Regions from separate parts of the Streptomyces sp. NPDC042100 genome, predicted to be linked through region 2. Evidence: riboswitches for the same ligand, from Rfam matches in the RefSeq annotation. Region 2 holds a riboswitch; the other holds the start of a gene.
What was found. Region 2 has a riboswitch for cobalamin ahead of ACZ6J5_RS14525 (cobalamin biosynthesis protein). Riboswitches for the same ligand answer to the same signal wherever they lie in the genome.
Positions count from the first base shown of each region.

Region 1: it holds a riboswitch for cobalamin, as region 2 does, so the genes downstream of both, ACZ6J5_RS27685 (ribonucleoside-diphosphate reductase subunit alpha) here and ACZ6J5_RS14525 (cobalamin biosynthesis protein) in region 2, are expected to answer to the same signal.

Region 1 is NZ_JBVJDK010000013.1:165,669-170,093, reverse strand. Features, by position in the region: gene mctP (monocarboxylate uptake permease MctP) at 1-886, shown strand, start outside; gene ACZ6J5_RS27690 (GNAT family N-acetyltransferase) at 1,011-1,541, shown strand; adenosylcobalamin-variant (AdoCbl-variant) riboswitch at 1,613-1,711, shown strand; gene ACZ6J5_RS27685 (ribonucleoside-diphosphate reductase subunit alpha) at 1,854-4,217, shown strand; gene ACZ6J5_RS27680 (ribonucleotide-diphosphate reductase subunit beta) at 4,217-4,425, shown strand, end outside.
Region 2 is NZ_JBVJDK010000005.1:463,198-467,622, forward strand. Features, by position in the region: gene ACZ6J5_RS14520 (cobyric acid synthase) at 1-1,152, opposite strand, end outside; gene ACZ6J5_RS14525 (cobalamin biosynthesis protein) at 1,149-2,141, opposite strand; cobalamin riboswitch at 2,174-2,293, opposite strand; gene ACZ6J5_RS14530 (hypothetical protein) at 2,428-2,649, opposite strand; gene ACZ6J5_RS14535 (inorganic phosphate transporter) at 2,666-3,955, opposite strand; gene ACZ6J5_RS14540 (alpha/beta hydrolase) at 4,315-4,425, shown strand, end outside.

The DNA of each region.
Region 1 (4,425 bases), on a different contig from region 2:
GCTCGTGCCCGGCGAGGCCGGCCAGTGGACGTACGCGACCCTCGCGCTCGGCTCGGCGCTGGCGCTCTTCATGTACCCGCACTCCATCACGGCGACCCTGTCGTCCCGGAGCCGCGAGGTGATCCGCCGCAACACCACGATCCTGCCGCTGTACTCGCTGATGCTGGGCCTGCTCGCGCTGCTCGGCTTCATGGCGATCGCCGCCGGCGTGAAGGTCAGCAACGGGCAGCTCGCCATCCCGCAGCTCTTCGAGGACATGTTCCCCGCCTGGTTCGCCGGTGTGGCCTTCGCCGCCATCGGCATCGGCGCCCTGGTCCCGGCCGCGATCATGTCGATCGCGGCGGCCAACCTCTTCACCCGCAACATCTACAAGGACTTCCTCAAGCGGGACGCGACGCCGGAGCAGGAGACCAAGGTCTCCAAGCTGGTCTCGCTGCTCGTGAAGGTCGGCGCGCTGGTCTTCGTCCTCACCATGGACAAGACCGTCGCGATCAACTTCCAGCTGCTCGGCGGCATCTGGATCCTCCAGACCTTCCCCGCCCTCGTCGGCGGCCTGTTCACCCGCTGGTTCCACCGCTGGGCGCTGCTCGGCGGCTGGGCCGTCGGCATGGTCTACGGCACCGCCGCCGCGTACGGGGTGGCCAGCCCCACCCAGAAGCACTTCGGCGGCTCCTCGGCCGAGATCCCCGGCATCGGCGAGATCGGCTACATCGGCCTCACCGCCTTCGTGCTCAACGTCGTCGTCACCGTGGTCCTCACCCTCGTCCTGAAGGCGCTCAAGGCGCCCGACGGCGTCGACGAGACCTCGCCCGGCGACTACACGGCGGACGCCGGTGACAAGGGCGTCGCCACCGAGCTCCCGAAGGTCGGCGCCGCCGGGCACTGACCCCCGGCACCGGCCCGTACGGCCCCGGCACCCGCCCCGTACGGCCGCCGCGCCGCCCCGCTCCCGCCCGCCTCCGGGTATCCCGGAGGCGGGCGGAGCCGTGCCCGGGGGCAGACTCCCTGTCATGGACTTCACGATCAGGGCGGTACGGCCCGAGGAGTACGAGGCGCTCGGCGAGGTCACCGCGCGGGCCTACCTCGACGACGGCTTCCTCACCTTCGGCGAGGACGACGCCTATCTGCACCGGCTGCGGGACACCGCCCGGCGGGACGCCGAGGCGGAGGTGCTGGTGGCCGTCGACACGGCGGGCGACGCCGGGGCCGCCGTCGGCGGGGCCGTCCTCGGCGGGGTGACCTTCGCGCTCGGCGGCGAGGAGTGGGCCGACATCGCCGGCCCCGGCGAGGCCGAGTTCCGGATGCTGGCCGTCGCGCGGACGGCCCGCGGCCGGGGCGTCGGGGAGGCCCTGGTGCGGGCCTGTGTGGACCGGGCGCGGGCCGCCGAGGGGTGCGCCCGGCTCGTGCTGTCCACCCAGCGAACCATGACCACCGCCCACCGGATCTATGAGCGACTGGGCTTCGTCCGCTCCCCCGAACGCGACTGGAAGCCCGTCCCGGGCCTGGACTTCACCCTGTTCACCTACGTTCTGGAGCTCTGACCGCATCCCAGGCCGACACAACATGTGGGGGGTGCCGCGAGCGGTGCCCCCCACATGTATGCTCGTCCTCGCTGTCGCCGCAGGGGAATCCGGTGGAAATCCGGAACTGTCCCGCAACGGTGTGTTTTGTGCGCGTTCGCGCCAAGGTGAGTCCGAGGACCTGCCGACAGCGCACCCGGTCCGTCCGTTCCGGGTGCCGACAGACGTCCGGGCCTCGCGGAGTGGGCCGGTGGACGCGGCGCCGCCGTGCGTACGGCAGCCCGTTCCCCGCCTCCCGTCCTGGCACCGAGCCGAGCGAGGGAGAGCCCCCACGTGACCATCGCGCCCGCCGATCCGGCCGCAGCGATCGAGACCGACGGCCCCGGCACCGTGCTGCTGCGGACCCTGACCGATCTCACCGCCGACCTCCCGGACACCGACCCCGGCAAGGTCGCCGCCGCCGCCCTGCGCGGCCGCAGCGCCTCCTCGGACGAGGCGGAGCTGCGCGAACTGGCCACCGAGGCCGCCGCCGGACTGATCGCCGAGGACCCGGCGTACTCCCGGCTCGCCGCCCGGCTGCTCACCCTCACCATCGCCGACGAGGCCGCCGGCCAGGGCGCCGTCGCCTTCTCCGCCTCCGTCGCCGTCGGGCACCGCGAGGGCCTGATCGCCGACCGCACCGCCGCCTTCGTCGCCGCGCACACGGCCCGCCTGGACGCGCTGATCGACCCGGCCGGCGACGACCGCTTCGGCTACTTCGGCCTGCGCACCCTCTACTCCCGCTACCTGCTGCGCCACCCGATCACCCGCCAGGTCATCGAGACCCCGCAGCACTTCATGCTGCGCGTGGCGAGCGGCCTCGCCGAGGACGACAGCGCCCGCGCCGTGGACGAGGTGGCGGCGCTGTACGGGCTGATGAGCCGGCTCGACTACCTGCCCTCCTCCCCCACCCTCTTCAACTCCGGCACCCGCCACCCGCAGATGTCCTCCTGCTACCTGCTGGACTCCCCGCAGGACGAGCTGGACTCCATCTACGACCGCTACCACCAGGTCGCGCGGCTGTCGAAGCACGCGGGCGGCATCGGCCTCTCGTACTCCCGCATCCGCGCGCGCGGCTCGCTGATCCGAGGCACCAACGGGCACTCCAACGGCATCGTGCCGTTCCTGAAGACGCTGGACGCCTCCGTCGCCGCCGTCAACCAGGGCGGCCGCCGCAAGGGTGCCGCCGCCGTCTACCTGGAGACCTGGCACGCGGACATCGAGGAGTTCCTGGAGCTCCGCGACAACACCGGCGAGGACGCCCGCCGCACCCACAACCTGAACCTGGCGCACTGGATCCCGGACGAGTTCATGCGCCGGGTCAACGCGGACGCGCCCTGGTCGCTGTTCTCCCCCGCCGACGTGCCCGAGCTGGTCGACTTGTACGGCGCGGAGTTCGACACGGCGTACCGCAGGGCCGAGGCGGCGGGCCTGGCCAAGAAGACGATGCCGGCGCGGGACCTGTACGGCCGGATGATGCGCACCCTCGCGCAGACCGGCAACGGCTGGATGACCTTCAAGGACGCCTCCAACCGGACCGCCAACCAGACCGCCGAGCCCGGCTCCGTCGTGCACTCCTCGAACCTCTGCACCGAGATCATCGAGGTCACCGACGACGGCGAGACGGCCGTCTGCAACCTCGGCTCGGTCAACCTCGGCGCCTTCGTGACCGGCGGCGGCATCGACTGGGAGCGCCTCGACGAGACGGTGCGCACCGCGGTCACCTTCCTCGACCGGGTCGTCGACATCAACTTCTACCCGACCGAGCAGGCGGGCCGCTCCAACGCCCGCTGGCGTCCGGTGGGCCTGGGCGCGATGGGCCTCCAGGACGTCTTCTTCAAGCTCCGGATGCCCTTCGACTCGGCCGAGGCCCGCGCGCTGTCCACCCGGATCGCCGAGCGGATCATGCTGGCCGCGTACGAGGCCTCCGCCGACCTCGCCGAGCGCAACGGCCCGCTGCCCGCCTGGGACAAGACCCGCACCGCGCGCGGCGTGCTGCACCCGGACCACTTCGACGTGGAGCTCAACTGGCCGGAGCGCTGGGCCGCGCTGCGCGAGCGGATCGCCGCCGTCGGGATGCGCAACAGCCTGCTGCTGGCCATCGCGCCGACGGCGACGATCGCCTCGATCGCCGGTGTCTACGAGTGCATCGAGCCGCAGGTCTCCAACCTGTTCAAGCGCGAGACGCTGTCCGGCGAGTTCCTCCAGGTCAACTCGTACCTGGTGGACGAGCTGAAGGCGCTGGGCGTGTGGGACGCGCAGACCCGCGAGGCGCTGCGCGAGGCCAACGGCTCGATCGCCGGCTTCGGCTGGGTGCCGGCCGAGGTGCGCGAGCTGTACCGCACGGCCTGGGAGATCCCGCAGCGCGGCCTGATCGACATGGCCGCCGCCCGCACCCCGTTCCTGGACCAGGCGCAGTCGCTGAACCTGTTCTTGGAGACGCCGACCATCGGCAAGCTGTCGTCGATGTACGCGTACGCCTGGAAGCAGGGCCTGAAGACCACGTACTACCTGCGCTCGCGTCCGGCGACCCGGATCGCCCGCGCCGCCCAGGCGTCCGCCTCGGCCGCCGCCCCCATCCCCGTCCAGCAGGCCGCCGACCCCGACGCCGTCGCCTGCTCCCTTGAGAACCCCGAGTCCTGCGAGGCCTGCCAGTAATGAGCACCACCGAGAACAAGAACCTCCTGGACCCGGGCTTCGAGCTCACCCTCCGTCCGATGCGCTACCCGGACTTCTACGAGCGCTACCGGGACGCGATCAAGAACACCTGGACCGTCGAGGAGGTCGACCTCCACTCGGACGTCGCCGACCTCGCGAAGCTCACCCCCGGTGAGCAGCACATGATCGGGCGCCTGGTCGCGTTCTT
Region 2 (4,425 bases):
CGGCCGGGCCAGGGTCTTCTCGACGCCGAAGCGGATGCGTACGGGCAGCAGCCCGAGCCCGTCGACCAGGCCCGCCCTCGACTCGACCTCGTCCTCGATCCGCTCGCCGAGCGCCTGGAAGCCGCCGCAGATCCCGAGCACCGGGCGGCCCTCGGCGGCGCGCCGGACCAGCGCGTCGGCCAGTCCGCGCTCGCGCAGCCAGGCCAGCGCCTTGACGGTGCCGCGGGTGCCGGGCACGACGACGAGGTCCGCGTCGACGAGCTCCTCGGGCCGGTCGACGAAGCGGACGACCACGCCCGGCTCGGCGGCCAGCGCGTCCACGTCGGTGAAGTTCGACATCAGCGGGACGGCGCAGACGGCGACCCGCAGCACGTCGGCGCCGACCGGCGGGGCCACCACCGACTCGCGGACCGTGCCGCGCAGCGAGACCCGCAGGCCGTCCTCCTCGTCGATGCCGAGGCCGTGCGCGTACGGCAGGACGCCGAAGGTGCGGCGCCCGGTGAGGCCGTGGAGCATGTCCAGACCGGGCTCCAGGAGCGTCACGTCGCCGCGGAACTTGTTCACCAGGTACCCGGCGACGAGCTCCTGGTCCTCGGGCGCGAGCAGCGCGGTGGTGCCGAAGAACTGGGCGAAGACGCCGCCCCGGTCGATGTCGCCGACGACCACGACGGGCAGCCGGGCGGCCCGCGCTATGCCCATGTTGACGATGTCGGTGCGCCGCAGGTTGATCTCGGCCGGGCTGCCCGCGCCCTCGCAGATGACGGCGTCGTACGTGCTCCGGAGCTCCTCCAGGCACGCCATCACCGGCTCGAAGAGGGTCCCCTGGCGTCCGCCGTGGTAGCCGCGGGCGCTCATCTCACCGACCGGCTTCCCCATCAGGACGACCTGGCTGGAGCGGTCGGAGCCGGGCTTGAGCAGCACCGGGTTCATCAGCGCGGTCGGCTCGACGCGCGCGGCCTGCGCCTGCATGGCCTGGGCACGCCCGATCTCGGCGCCCTCCCGGGTCACGAAGGAGTTGAGGGACATGTTCTGTCCCTTGAACGGCGCCACCTTGACGCCCTGCCGGACCAGCCAGCGGCAGATGCCGGCCGTGACGACGCTCTTGCCCGCGTCGGACGTGGTCCCGGCGACGAGCAGCCCCCCGCCCCTCATGCGTTCCTCCGCTTCAGCGTGCTCGCGATCAGCCGGCCGCCCACGCAGGCGGCCAGGGTCAGTCCGGTGATCCGGCGGGACAGCCGCACCGCCCGGTCGATGTCGGCGACCTCGACGGGGCGGCCCGGCGCGTTGAGGACGGGCCGGTGCTCGACCCGCCCGCCGTACGCCAGGGTGCCGCCGAGCCGTACGCCGAGGGCCCCGGCGAAGCCGGCCTCGACGGGTCCGGCGTTGGGGCTGGGGTGCTTCGCCGCGTCCGCGCGCCAGGCGCGGGCGGCCCCGCGCGGGTTCCCGCCGGCGACGGTGGCGAGCGCGGCGGTGAGCCGGGCGCCCGGCCAGCCGGCGAGGTCGTCGAGCCGGGCCGAGGCCCAGCCGAAGCGGCGGTACCGCGGAGACGTGTGGCCGACCATCGCGTCCAGGGTGTTCACCGCCCGGAAGCCGAGCAGTCCGGGCACGCCCGCGACGGCTCCCCAGAACAGGGCGCCGACCACGGCGTCGGAGGTGTTCTCGGCGACGGACTCGACGACCGCGCGGGCCATCGCGGGGCCGTCCAGGGAGTGCGGGTCGCGTCCGCACAGGTGCGGCAGGCGCTCCCGGGCGGCCTCCAGGTCCCCGGCGGCGAGCGCCCCGCCGATCGCGCGGGCCTCGCGGCCGAGCGTGGTGCCGCCGACGACGGCCCACACGGAGGCGGCGGTCAGGGCGACGGCGGCGGCGCGGCTGTTCCGTGCCGTACGGGCGGCCAGCGCTCCGAGCGCGACGGTGGAGCCGGCGCAGACGGCGGTGTGCAGGGCGCCCCAGCCGCGGTGGTCGCGCCACAGGCGCTTCTCGACCGCGCCGGCGGCCCGGCCGAAGGCGGCGACGGGGTGGCCGCGGCGGGGATCGCCGGCGAGCCGGTCGACGGCGAGGCCGAGGGCCGCTCCGTACGCGAAGACGCTGGTGGCGCCCGAGGTGCCGGGGGCACCGGGAAGGCTGAGGCCGCGGCCGGGCATGGCGCTCTGTCCTCACTCAGGGTCCGCGCCCTGGATCGACGTGACCGGCGGCGAGAGTTCCTGGCTCCCGGCCCGTGGGGGCCGGTCACAGTGGCGGGACCGCGCCGGATTCGCACCGGACTTCCTCTACTGCCGCCGTAATGGCCCCGGAAGTCCACCACGCTCCGCGAACAGCCGTCAACTCACCCTTGACCTGCGTCGGGTCACTGTGCGGAGCGCCACAGACACGAGAACCGGGCGGCCCGCACCTCGGGGTGCGGGCCGCCCGGCCGGTGTGCGCGGTGCGTCAGGCGACGATCAGGTAGATGCCGTAGGAGACGGCGGCCAGGCACAGCGCGAAGCAGGCGTAGGCGCCGGTGACGGCCAGGGTGGCGGAGCCGCCGTTCTCGGCGGCCTCCTCCTGCTTGGAGAGGCCCATGACACCGAGGGTGAAGAGGCCCACCAGGGCGACGGTCGCCACGAGGCTGACTCCGAAGACGGAGCCGAGGGCTGCCCAGTCGATCTTCATGCTTGGTTCCAGTTCCTTAGACCGCGGCGGCGGGGGCCGGGGGAGCGGCCGGGTCCGTGGGGCCCGGGGTGGGGATGGTGGCCTTCAGGTCCGTGTCCGCGACGGCGGCGACGGAGCCGGCGGCCGGCGGCGGGGTGACGGCCGCGATGGCGGTGGTGACCACACCGGCGGGCTCGGCCGGGGCGGCCGGGTTGTCGAGGTCGTCGGCGGTGACGTTGGTGTGGTCGACCGGCTTGCGGCGGGAGAGCGACCAGATGACGGCCGAGCCGGCGACGAGCAGGACCGCGACGGCGGCGATGCCCCAGGTGCCCTGCTTGGTGAGGAACTCGGCGGCGGCGCCGACCAGGCCCGCGGCGGGCAGGGTCAGACCCCAGGCGACGAACATCCGGGTGGCGGTCGACCAGCGGACGACACCGCCCTTGCGGCCGAGGCCGGCGCCCATCACGGCACCCGAGCAGGACTGGGTGGTGGAGAGCGAGAAGCCCAGGTGGGAGGAGGCCAGGATGACCGTCGCGGCGCTGGTCTGGGCGGCGAAGCCCTGCTGCGGCTGGAGGTCGGTGAGGCCCTTGCCCATGGTGCGGATGATGCGCCAGCCGCCGAGGTAGGTGCCGAGCGCGATCGCGAGACCGGCGGAGACGATGACCCACAGGGGCGGGTTGGCGCCGGGGGCGAGGACGCCGCTGGTGACCAGGGCGAGGGTGATGATGCCCATCGTCTTCTGCGCGTCGTTGGTGCCGTGCGCGAGCGAGACGAGACCGGCGGAGGCGATCTGGCCGGCCCGGTAGCCCTTGGCGGTCGCCTTGGTCCCGGTGTTCGACTTCTTGCCGAGGCGGTACGTCAGGCGGGTCGCGACCATCGCGGCCAGACCGGCCACGATCGGGGCGGCGACGGCGGGGATGAGGACCTTGGTGACGATGGTCGGGCCGTTCACCGCGTCCCAGCCGGCCGACATCACGGCGGCGCCGATGAGGCCGCCGAAGAGGGCGTGGGAGGAGCTGGACGGCAGGCCCAGCAGCCAGGTCAGCAGGTTCCACAGGATGGCGCCGACGAGCGCCGCGAAGATCACTTCTGTGCGAATGCCCTCTTCGTTGATGATCCCGCCGGAGATCGTCTTGGCGACCTCCACGGACAGGAACGCGCCGACGAGGTTCAGCACGGCGGACATGGCCACCGCCGTCTTGGGCTTGAGAGCACCGGTCGAGATGGTCGTCGCCATCGCGTTGGCGGTGTCGTGGAAACCGTTCGTGAAATCGAACACGAGAGCTGTCACGACCACAATCGCGAGCAGCAGCGTGATGTGTTCCATTTACCCAGGCAATCGTTTGACGTCAGTGGCTGGTCGAACGTACGCAACCTGGGTGAACGGAAGATGAACTAGGCCGGGCTGTGCGGTGTCCCCAACCGGGGTCCGGAGCTTCCGCTTCCGCTCCTGGCCGCCCCCCTGTCCACCATGCGGGCAGGGTGCGACCCGGGGTAATCGCAGGCGAACCAGGACACCCGCGACATCCGCCCGCTCCGCCGCCCGCCGGCCGGTCCGCCCCGTGGACCCCGCGCGCCCCGTCAGCCGTACGGACGACCCCGCCGACGAGACCCTCGTCACGCGCCGTCACCCGTCCGGGGTGCCGCCCGGTGGCAGCCTCCGCCCCCACTGCCGACACTGGGAGCGTGCGCCCGGCTACAGCGACGGCAGCGGCCGTCACCACAGTGATCGGTGTCGGCGCGGCCGCGGTGGCGGCCGGCCGGTACGCCAGCGACGCCGCCCTCAGGGTGCCGTCC